Regions from separate parts of the Streptomyces sp. NPDC058145 genome, predicted to be linked through region 1. Evidence: predicted binding sites of a transcription regulator. Region 1 holds the regulator's gene; the other holds the start of a gene.

Region 1 (5,471 bases):
CGGTTGCTGCCACTTCCGCAGCGCAACTATGCGCGGCCGGGACCGGGTCCGCAACACGGCTCCGGGCGCTCCGGGCGGGGAAAACGGCCGGTATGCGCCGTTGCGTACGGTCTTCCGCCCGCCGCACCGCAACAAGCTGGGGGGGTGGGACGCGGGTTACTTCAGGCCGATCGACGCGCAGGCCGCCTTGTACTTGGCCGTGCAGATGTCACCGGCCGAGTAGATCCCGTCGGCGATGACGGTGTCCTTGATCTTGGCCCGGGTCAGGGCGCTCACCTGGACGAGGCGGGACGGGATGTCCTTGTCGGTGGGGCTGTCGACCCGGTCCTGGGTCAGGGCGTCGAACTGGATGTCCTTGCCCTGCACCTTGGTGACGGCCATCTGTGCGGCGGCCTCGGCCTCGTCCGGGTAGGACTTGTAGACGCTCATGTACTGCTCGCCGGCGACGATCCGCTGCACCCCGTCCAGTTCGGCGTCCTGGCCGGTGATCGGGGGCAGGGTGGTGACACCCGCCGCCTTCAGGGCCTTGATCACACCGCCCGCCATACCGTCGTTGGCGGAGTAGACCGCGGCGATGTTGTCCTTGCCGAGCCGGCCGATCGCCTGGGCCATGTTGGCCTCGGCGTTCTCCGGCTTCCAGTCGGCGGTGTCGAAGGACGCCGCGATGTCGACCTTGCCGTTCAGCTCGGACAGCGCGCCCTGCTTGAACTGCTTGGCGTTGGGGTCCGTGGGCGAGCCGTTCATCATGACGACCTTGTCGGAGGTGTCCACGCCCGAGCCCAGGGCCTCGAGCAGCGTACGGCCCTGCACCTCGCCGACCAGCTCGTTGTCGAAGGAGATGTAGGCGTCGATCGGGCCCTCGGCGAGACGGTCGTAGGCGATGACGGGGATGCCCGCCTCCTTGGCCTTCTTCACCTCGCCGACGATGCCGTGCGAGTCGACCGCGTCGAGCAGGATGACGTCGACCTTGTCGTCGATCATCGTCTGCATCTGGCCGGCCTGCCGGGCGGCGTCCGCGTCCGCGTTGGCGTACTGGACCGTGCCCTTCTTGTGGGTCAGTTCGGTCACCTTGCTCTTGATGATCGGGTAGTCGAACTTGTCGTAGCGGCTGTTCGCCTTCTCCGGCAGCAGCAGCCCGACGGTGACGTCGTCACCCTTCGTCGGGCTCGCGCTCGCACCGTCCCCCGTCGCGTCCAGCACGCCGCACCCGGCGAGCGAAAGGATCATCGTGGACGCGGCCACGGATATGGCGATACGACGCATTCGAGGGCTCACTTCAGGTGCGATCCGGACGTGGGTGCTGCTTTACGACCCAGGTGTCTGAAAAGACAACGCGGAGCGGCCACCCGGCGTCAAGCGGAACTACTTAACGAGTGCGCAACAGCACGCTCCGCTGCACCTGTGAAGGAGGAGCGGAATCCCCTCCAAACAGTCTTTACGGACCCTTCACGTAAAGGAAGTTCACGGGAGGGCAAAGATCCGGGCAACCGTGGGCGGCCGCCGCGCACCCGAAAGGGGCCGGAGACGGTCGCCCGTCTCCGGCCCCTGCCGGTGTGCTTCTCGCGGGCGGTCAGTCCGCCTGCTGCTGCCGCTTCGGCCGCCAGACCACCAGCGCGCTGGTCTGCTGCACCTCCTGATACGGCACCAGGTCGCGCCGGTAGGAGGCGTGGACCGCGGCCTCGCGCTGCCGCATCGCGGCCGCCGCGCCGTCCAGGGCCGCCTGCAGCTCCGCGACGCGGGACTGGAGCGCCGCGACCTGGTTCTCCAGTTCGATGATGCGCTTGATACCGGCCAGATTGATGCCCTCGTCCTGGGACAACGCCTGTACCTGGCGGAGCAGTTCGATGTCCCGGGCCGAGTAGCGGCGGCCCCGCCCGGCCGTGCGGTCCGGGGAGACGAGACCGAGACGGTCGTACTGACGCAGCGTCTGCGGATGGAGTCCGGAGAGCTGGGCCGCCACCGAGATGACGTAGACCGGGGTCTCCTCGGTCAGTTCATACGGGTTACGCCGACGGCCGGGTGTGTCCATGGGGCCCTCAATCTCCCTTCGCGGCCTCGAACAGCTCCGCCCGCGGGTCCTCGCCCGCGGTCGCCTCGCGATACGCCTCGAGTGCGTCACGAGCCTTCCCCGACAAGTCCTTCGGGACACTCACCTCGACGGTGACCAGAAGGTCGCCGCGGGTGCCGTCCTTGCGGACCGCGCCCTTGCCCCGAGCGCGCATGGTACGGCCGTTCGGGGTGCCGGGCGGCAGTTTGAGGGTGACCGCCGGGCCGCCGAGGGTCGGGACCCGCACCTCGCCGCCGAGGGCCGCCTCGGGATACGTCACCGGCACGGTGACGGTGAGGTTGTCGTCCTTGCGTCCGAACACCGGGTGCTCGCCGACGTGCACGACCACGTAGAGGTCGCCCGCCGGTCCGCCCCGCTCGCCGGGCGCGCCCTTGCCGCGCAGCCGGATCCGCTGCCCGTCCGTCACTCCGGCCGGGATGCGGACCTGCATGGTGCGCGAGGACTTGGCGCGGCCGCTGCCCTTGCACTCCAGGCAGGGGTGCTCGGCCATCAGGCCGCGGCCCTTGCAGTCGGGGCAGGGGTCGGTGAGCGAGAACCCGCCGCCCGAGCCCCGGGCGACCTGCCCGGTGCCGACGCAGGTCGGGCACACGCGCGGTGTGCCGTTCTTGTCGCCGGTGCCCGAACAGGCCTTGCAGGGCGCCTGGGAGGACATCCGCAGCGGCACCGTGGCGCCCTCGATGGCCTCCGTGAAGCTCAGCGTGACCTCGGTGTCGATGTCCTGGCCGCGCCGCGGCTGGGTACGGGTCGTGCCCGTGCCGCCGCGGTTGAACAGGCCGCCGAAGACGTCGCCGATCCCGCCGCCGAAGCCGCCCGAGCTCTGCGCGTTGCCGCCGAAGAGGTCGCCCAGGTCGAAGTTGAAGTTGCCGCCGCCGGCGCCCGGCCCGGGGCGGAAGCCGCCGTTGCCGAACAGGGCGCGCGCCTCGTCGTACTCCTTGCGCTTCTTCGGGTCCCCGAGGACGTCGTTCGCCTCGGAGATCTCCTTGAAGCGCTCCTCGGCCTTGGCGTTGCCCTTGTTGGCGTCCGGGTGGAACTCGCGGGCGAGTTTCCGGTACGCCTTCTTGATCTCGGCCTCGGTGGCGTCCTTGGGGACGCCGAGGACCTTGTAGTAGTCCTTCTCGATGAAGTCCTTGGTACTCATCCCCGACGTCCCTCCTTCCTGTCCCCGGTGATGACGTCAGCCCTCCTCCGGGCCACCGTTCTCCTTGTCGTCGGCCGCGTCCGCCTCGGTGTTCTCCTCGGCGCCCTCGGCCTTGACGCCCTGCGCGCCGGGCTGCGGTTCGGCGACGGCCACCCGCGCGGGGCGGATGGTGCGCTCGCCGATGCGATAACCGGGCTGCAGGATGGCCACGCACGTGGTCTCGGTGACGTCCGGCGCGTAGCTGTGCATCAGGGCCTCGTGGATCGTCGGGTCGAAGGGCTCGCCCTCCTTGCCGAACTGCTGCAGGCCCATCTTGGCCGCGACGGTCTCCAGCGACTCGGCCACCGACTTGAAGCCGCCGACCAGTTCGCCGTGTTCCCGTGCCCGGCCGATGTCGTCGAGCACGGGCAGGAGCTCGGTCAGGAGGTTCGCGATGGCGATCTCCCGGACCGCGACCCGGTCGCGTTCGACGCGGCGGCGGTAGTTCTGGTACTCGGCCTGCAGGCGCTGGAGGTCCAGCGTGCGCTCGTTCAGTGCCGTGCGCACCTGGTCCAGCTGTGCCACCAGGCCGGCGTCTGCGGTTGCGTCCCCGGCCGGGGCCGCCCCCTCCTCGGGGGCGGCCTTCGGCTCGGCGTCGTCAGGGGTGGCGCCGGAGGGGACGTCGGGCTTCTCCTCGAAGCCCGGGGTCTCCTCCGTCACGCGGCACCGTCCTTGCGCTCGTCGTCGACGATCTCGGCGTCCACGACGTCGTCGTCCGCCTTGGCCTCACCCTCGGGCGCGCCACCGGCGGCCTGGGCGGCCTGGGCGTCGGCGTACATGGCCTCACCCAGCTTCTGCGAGACGGCCGCGACCTTCTCGGTGGCGGTGCGGATCTCGGTGGCGTCCTCGCCCTTGAGCTTCTCCTTCAGCTCGGCGACGGCCTCCTCGACCTCGGTCTTGACCTCGCCCGGGACCTTGTCCTCGTTGTCCTTGAGGAACTTCTCGGTCTGGTAGACGAGCTGCTCGCCCTGGTTGCGGGTCTCGGCGGCCTCGCGGCGGGCGTGGTCCTCCTCCGCGTACTTCTCGGCCTCCTGGCGCATCCGGTCGACCTCGTCCTTCGGCAGCGAGGAGCCGCCGGTGACGGTCATCTTCTGCTCCTTGCCCGTGCCGAGGTCCTTCGCGGTCACGTGCATGATGCCGTTGGCGTCGATGTCGAAGGCGACCTCGATCTGCGGGACACCACGCGGGGCCGGCGGCAGACCGGTCAGCTCGAACATCCCGAGCTTCTTGTTGTACGCCGCGATCTCGCGCTCGCCCTGGTAGACCTGGATCTGCACGGAGGGCTGGTTGTCCTCGGCGGTGGTGAAGATCTCGGACCGCTTGGTCGGGATCGTCGTGTTCCGCTCGATGAGCTTCGTCATGATGCCGCCCTTGGTCTCGATACCGAGGGACAGCGGGGTCACGTCGAGGAGCAGGACGTCCTTGACCTCACCCTTGAGGACACCGGCCTGGAGGGCGGCGCCGATGGCGACGACCTCGTCCGGGTTCACGCCCTTGTTGGCCTCGTTGCCACCGGTCAGCTCCTTGACGAGCTCGGCGACGGCGGGCATACGGGTGGAGCCGCCGACGAGGACGACGTGGTCGATCTCGCCGAGCTGGATACCGGCGTCCTTGATGACGTTGTGGAACGGCGTCTTGCAGCGCTCCAGCAGGTCCGCGGTCAGCTGCTGGAACTGGGCGCGCGTGAGCTTCTCGTCCAGGTGCAGCGGGCCCTCGGCGGACGCGGTGATGTAGGGCAGGTTGATCGAGGTCTCGGTGGACGAGGACAGCTCGATCTTCGCCTTCTCGGCGGCCTCACGCAGACGCTGCAGCGCCATCTTGTCCTTGGCGAGGTCCACGCCGTGGCCGGCCTTGAACTGCTGCACCAGGTAGTCGACGACGCGCTGGTCCCAGTCGTCTCCACCGAGGTGGTTGTCACCGTTGGTGGCCTTCACCTCGACGACGCCGTCGCCGATCTCCAGGAGGGACACGTCGAAGGTGCCGCCACCGAGGTCGAAGACGAGGATCGTCTGGTCGTCCTTGTCGAGGCCGTAGGCGAGCGCCGCCGCGGTGGGCTCGTTGACGATGCGCAGGACGTTCAGACCGGCGATCTCGCCGGCCTCCTTCGTCGCCTGACGCTCGGAGTCGTTGAAGTAGGCCGGGACGGTGATGACCGCGTCCGTGACCTTCTCGCCCAGGTAGGACTCGGCGTCCCGCTTCAGCTTCTGCAGGATGAAGGCGGAGATC
Region 2 (5,471 bases), on a different contig from region 1:
CCATGGAGCCGACGCCCATGATCACGGACTGGCCGGGCATCAGACGCGGCACGGAGTGCACGGTGCCGAGACCACCGGGGTTGGTCAGCGAGACCGTCACGCCGGTGAAGTCGTCCATCGTCAGCTTGCCGTCACGGGCGCGGCGGACGATGTCCTCGTAGGCCTGCCAGAACTCGAAGAAGTTCAGCGTCTCGGCCTTCTTGATGGCGGCCACGACGAGCTGGCGGTCGCCGTTGGGCTTCACCAGGTCGATGGCCAGGCCGAGGTTGACGTGCGGCGGCTTGACGAGGGTCGGCTTGCCGTCCTTCTCGCCGAACGCGTAGTTCATCGACGGCATGGCCTTGATGGCCTGCACCATCGCGAAGCCGATCAGGTGCGTGAAGGAGATCTTCCCGCCCCGGGCGCGCTTCAGGTGGTTGTTGATGACGATCCGGTTGTCGAACAGCAGCTTCACCGGGACCGCGCGGACCGAGGTGGCCGTCGGCAGCTCCAGCGAGGCGTTCATGTTCTTCACGACGGCGGCGGACGGACCGCGCAGCGTCACGTACTCCGGGCCCTCGGGGGCCTCCGCGGCCGGGGCGGCCTTGGGCTTGGGCTGGGCCGGCGCCTGTGCGGGCGTCGCCGGCCTGGCCGGAGCGGGGGCCGGCGCCTTCGCCGCGGGGGCGGCCGCGGGAGCCGGAGCGGCGGCCGGGGCCGCGGCGGGCTTCGGAGCGGCCGCCGGCGCCGGTGCGGGAGCGGCCTGGGCCGGAGCGGCCGGCTGGGCCTGGGGAGCCGGAGTGGTGGTCCCTGCGGCCCCCGCGGCCGCAGTACCCGCCGGAGCCGACGCGGCAGGCGCGCCCGGCTTGTAGTCGGCGAAGAAGTCCCACCAGGCACGGTCTACCGAATTCGGGTCCTGGAGGTACTGCTGATAGATCTCGTCGACGAGCCACTCGTTGGGACCGAACGCGGCAGCGGGGTTGTTCCCCGCTTGGTCGGTGTCGGTCGAGATGCTCGAGTTACTGGGGGACTGTGGCGACACGGCGGCAACCGCCCTCTTCCGCTTCACAAGGTGATGGACAGCGGGAATCAAGGCTACGCCTCCAAGACCGTGAAGGTCAGGTCGGGCCCGTCCAACGTCGCGTAAGTCACATCAGAAATCTTGTTTCAGGGCTTGATATGGCGGGAAACAAGTGTGGTTCCGGATGCGTGAGTGGATGTGCGGGATCGCCGGGCGGGGCCCTGCGCCGCTCGCCGGCACGCGTCTTCGGGGCCCGCCCCTGATCACACGTGTCCGGCAGCGCGGACGCTCGTGGATCTTGAGGTTCCGATTCGGACCCTACGTCAACTTCGGACGGAAGTCTCTCCCGGAAGAGTGACGATGATCCGGCAGCCCCGCTCGGATTCGGCCACACCGATCCGGCCGCCGTGCAGATCGACGGCCCACCGGGCGATCGCCAGGCCGAGGCCCGTGCCGCCGTCGCTGCCCGGACCGTGCGGCCGGGTCATCGCGCCGCGGTTGAACCGCTCGAACACGCGGTGCCACTCCGACCGCGGGATGCCCGGGCCCTCGTCCAGGATCTCCAGCTCCAGCGAGTCCGGCTGCGCCCCGCGCCGCGCCTTCACGGTCACCCGCCCGTGCGCCGGGCTGTGCTTGACCGCGTTGTCGATCAGATTGGCGACCACCTGGTGGATGCGCTCGGGGTCCGCGTGCGCGGTCAGCTCCGGCGGGGAGACGTCGAGGTGCAGATGTACGTCCGTCCGGGTGTGGCTGCCGGAGCCCGAGGCGATGCCCGCGCGCGCGGAGGCGACCATGTTGGCCTCCTTCAGCACGCCCGACAGGTACGGCCACACCTCGAAGCGCCGCATCTTCAGCGGTACGACGCCGTTGTCCAGCCGGGAGAGGTCCAGCAGGGTCTCCACGAGCCGGCCGAGCCGCTCGGTCTGCTTCAGGGCCGTCCGCATGGTCTCCGGATCGGCCTCGGTGACCCCGTCGACGATGTTCTCCAGCACCGCGCGCAGGCCCGCGATCGGGGTGCGCAGCTCGTGCGAGACGTTCGCCACCAGCTCCTTGCGCTGGCGGTCCTGGGCCTCCAGCTCGTCCGCCATGACGTTGATCGTCACGGCGAGGTCGCCCAGCTCGTCCCGGCGGCCCTCACTCACCCGGCGGGTGTAGTCGCCCTGCGCGATCGAGCGGGCGACCGTGTTCATCTCGTCCAGCGGAGCGGTGAGCGAATGGGCCACGAACTGCGTTATCAGCAGTGTGGCGATCATCGAGAAGACCGTGATGAAGCGCAGCTCCGTCTTGGTGTGCACCGCGATCATCGACAGACCGGTGGTGATCAGCACCGAGATGACGACCAGCGCGCCCAGCTTGGTCTTGATCGAGAAGGGGCGTACGCCGCCCCAGGGCTCCTCCGTCCCGGGGCTCCTCCGTGCGGCCTCCCGCCCTTCGCTCATGGCGTCGGGGTCTCCAGCGCGTATCCGACTCCGTGCACCGTGCGGATCCGCTCGGCGCCGATCTTCCGGCGCAGCGCCTTGATGTGGCTGTCCACGGTCCGGGTGCCGGAGGCGTCCGCCCAGTCCCACACCTCGGCCAGCAGCTGCTCCCGGGAGAGCACCGCGCGCGGGGTGTTCGCCAGGCACACCAGCAGGTCGAACTCGGTGGGCGTGAGGTGGACGTCCTCGGACCGCACCCGTACCCGGCGCTGCGCGTGGTCGATCTCCAGCTCGCCGAGCCGCAGGATGCCGGAGCGGGGCGTGGAGGCGGCGACGGCCGCCCGCTCCACCCGCCGCAGCAGGACGTGCACCCGCGCGGCCAGCTCCCGCATCGAGAACGGCTTGGTCATGTAGTCGTCGGCGCCGACCCCGAGCCCGACCAGCATGTCGGTCTCGTCGTCGCGCGCGGTGAGCATCAGCACCGGCACCGGGCGCTGGGCCTGCACGCGGCGGCAGACCTCCAGGCCGTCGAAGCCGGGCAGCATGATGTCGAGGATCAGCAGGTCGGGCTGCCAGGCCTCGGCCGTGTCCACCGCGGCCGGCCCGTCGGCCGCGGTCTGCACGAGGAATCCCTCCGCGCGAAGCCGGGCCGCGATGGCGTCGACGATCGTGGGATCGTCCTCGACCACCAGCACCCGGCGCTGTGCGCCGGGGGTGGTCGTGGCCGCGCCGGTCTGGGAGGTGTGTGTCTGCTCCATCGCCCGCCCCTGTTGCTTTCCGGAATCAGTGGGGTGATCCCATGACTGCGATTGACGCTTGAATGATCCGCGTCAGGGCAGCACATTACGGGGACAGGCCGCGCCGTCGCTATCCAGGGCGGACGGCGAGGTGTACGGCGTCCGGAACGCCCCGGGCAACGGGGACCTCTTCGGTACGCACCTGACGGAACCCGGCATTCCGCAAGGTTCCTTCAAATTCCGGAGAGGGCTCGGCCGACCATACTGCAAACACCCCGTCCGGCTTCAACACCCGTGCGCACGCGGCGAGTCCGGCCGGGGAGTAGAGACCGCCGTTGTCCTCGGTGACGGTCCAGCCCGGCCCGTTGTCGATGTCGAGGCACAGGGCGTCGAACGTGTCCGATGTCTCCTTGAGGTAAGTGAGGAGATCCGCCTCGACGATCCGGGTGCGCGGATCGGCGAGCGCCTCGGCGGACAACTCCGCCAAGGGTCCGTCGCGATGCCAGTCGATGACGGCGGGCTCCCGTTCGGCGACCGTGATCCGCCCCCACCGTCCGTCGGCCGCGGCGTGCGCGAGCGAGAATCCCACGCCCAGCCCGCCGATGAGTACCTCGGGCGCCGCGCGCCCGTCCAGCGCGTCGTACGCGGCGTCCACCAGCAGCCGCTCCGAGCGGCCGTCGGAGGTGTCCATCAGGAAGCAGCCGTTGGCGATGATCTGCAGCAGCGCGCCGTGCCTGCGCAGCACCACCTCGCCGTAAGGGCCTTCGCGTCGGTCCAGGACCACGGGGGAGTCATGCACGGCAGTCATGCGCCCATCCTGCTCTGATCGGGCGTCAGGGGCACCCCGATTCTGGTGATCGCTCACAGCGAACAGCGAGCCGGGAACAACAGCGAGGCGTCGGACATTGAGTCGGCATAGCTCAAGTTGACTGCCTAAGGGGAGATCATGGCTGCTGAGTCCACGGCGTTCACGCTCGTACTGCCGGTGCTGCCGCTCGACGACGAGGTCGTGCTGCCCGGCATGGTGGTCCCGCTGGACCTGAGCGACGCCGAGGTGCGGGCCGCGGTGGAGGCGGCGCAGGCCGCCGCCCGTTCGGAGCCCGGCAAGCCCAGGGTCCTGCTGGTGCCGCGCGTCGACGGCACGTATGCCAGGACAGGTGTGCTCGGTACCGTCGAGCAGGTCGGCCGGCTGGCCGACGGCGACCCGGGCGCGCTGATCCGGGGCCGCGGCAGGGTGCGCATCGGTGCCGGTACGACGGGCCCGGGCGCGGCCCTGTGGGTGGAGGGTGCGCGGATCGACGAGACCGTGCCGGAACCCCTGCCCGGCCAGGTCGCCGACCTGGTCAAGGAGTACAAGGCCCTGGCCACCGCGTGGCTGCGCAAGCGCGGCGCCTGGCAGGTCGTGGACCGGGTCCAGGCCATCGACGACGTCTCCGCGCTCGCCGACAACTCCGGGTACTCGCCCTTCCTGACCATCGAGCAGAAGGTCGAGCTGCTGGAGACCTCCGATCCGGTGGCCCGGCTGAAGCTCGCCACCCAGCAACTGCGCGACCACCTCGCCGAGCAGGACGTGGCCGAGACCATCGCCAAGGACGTCCAGGAGGGTGTCGACAAGCAGCAGCGCGAGTTCCTGCTCCGCCGCCAGCTCGAGGCCGTCCGCAAGGAGCTGCGCGAGCTGAACGGCGAGAGCGACGGCGAGGAGTCGGACGACTACCGCGCCCGCGTCGAGGCCGCCGACCTGCCGGAGAAGGTCCGCGAGGCCGCCCTGAAGGAGGTCGACAAGCTGGAGCGGTCCAGCGACCAGTCGCCCGAGGGCTCGTGGATCAGGACCTGGCTGGACACGGTCCTGGAGATGCCGTGGAACGAGCGCACCGAGGACGCCTACGACATCCAGGGTGCCAAGGCCGTGCTCGACGCCGAGCACGCGGGGCTCGAGGACGTCAAGGAACGCATCACCGAGTACCTGGCCGTGCGCAAGCGGCGCGGTGAGCGCGGCCTGGGCGTGATCGGCGGGCGGCGCGGGGGTGCCGTGCTGGCGCTCGTGGGCCCGCCCGGCGTCGGCAAGACCAGCCTCGGCGAGTCCGTCGCGCACGCCATGGGACGGAAGTTCGTCCGGGTCGCCCTCGGCGGCGTACGCGACGAGGCCGAGGTCCGCGGTCACCGGCGCACGTACGTCGGCGCGCTGCCCGGCCGGATCGTCCGGGCCGTCAAGGAGGCCGGGTCCATGAACCCGGTGGTGCTGCTCGACGAGATCGACAAGGTGGGCTCCGACTTCCGGGGCGACCCGGCGGCGGCCCTGCTGGAGGTCCTCGACCCCGC

What was found. Region 1 encodes HspR, which represses chaperone genes until heat shock. Its sites were predicted from a motif close to TTGAGNNNNNNNNNCTCAA; they were not measured.
Region 2: a site for HspR is predicted at 4,058-4,076, ahead of lon (endopeptidase La). Genes of this name have one in related genera too.

What each region holds. Positions count from the first base shown of each region.
Region 1 is NZ_JBHVUH010000004.1:72,064-77,534, forward strand. It holds gene ACFVVO_RS10315 (sugar ABC transporter substrate-binding protein) at 157-1,263, opposite strand; gene ACFVVO_RS10320 (heat shock protein transcriptional repressor HspR) at 1,571-2,029, opposite strand; gene dnaJ (molecular chaperone DnaJ) at 2,037-3,206, opposite strand; gene grpE (nucleotide exchange factor GrpE) at 3,243-3,905, opposite strand; gene dnaK (molecular chaperone DnaK) at 3,902-5,471, opposite strand, start outside.
Region 2 is NZ_JBHVUH010000001.1:840,397-845,867, forward strand. It holds gene ACFVVO_RS03910 (multifunctional oxoglutarate decarboxylase/oxoglutarate dehydrogenase thiamine pyrophosphate-binding subunit/dihydrolipoyllysine-residue succinyltransferase subunit) at 1-1,018, opposite strand, end outside; gene ACFVVO_RS03915 (ATP-binding protein) at 1,321-2,436, opposite strand; gene ACFVVO_RS03920 (response regulator transcription factor) at 2,433-3,173, opposite strand; gene ACFVVO_RS03925 (spermidine synthase) at 3,283-3,960, opposite strand; gene lon (endopeptidase La) at 4,099-5,471, shown strand, end outside.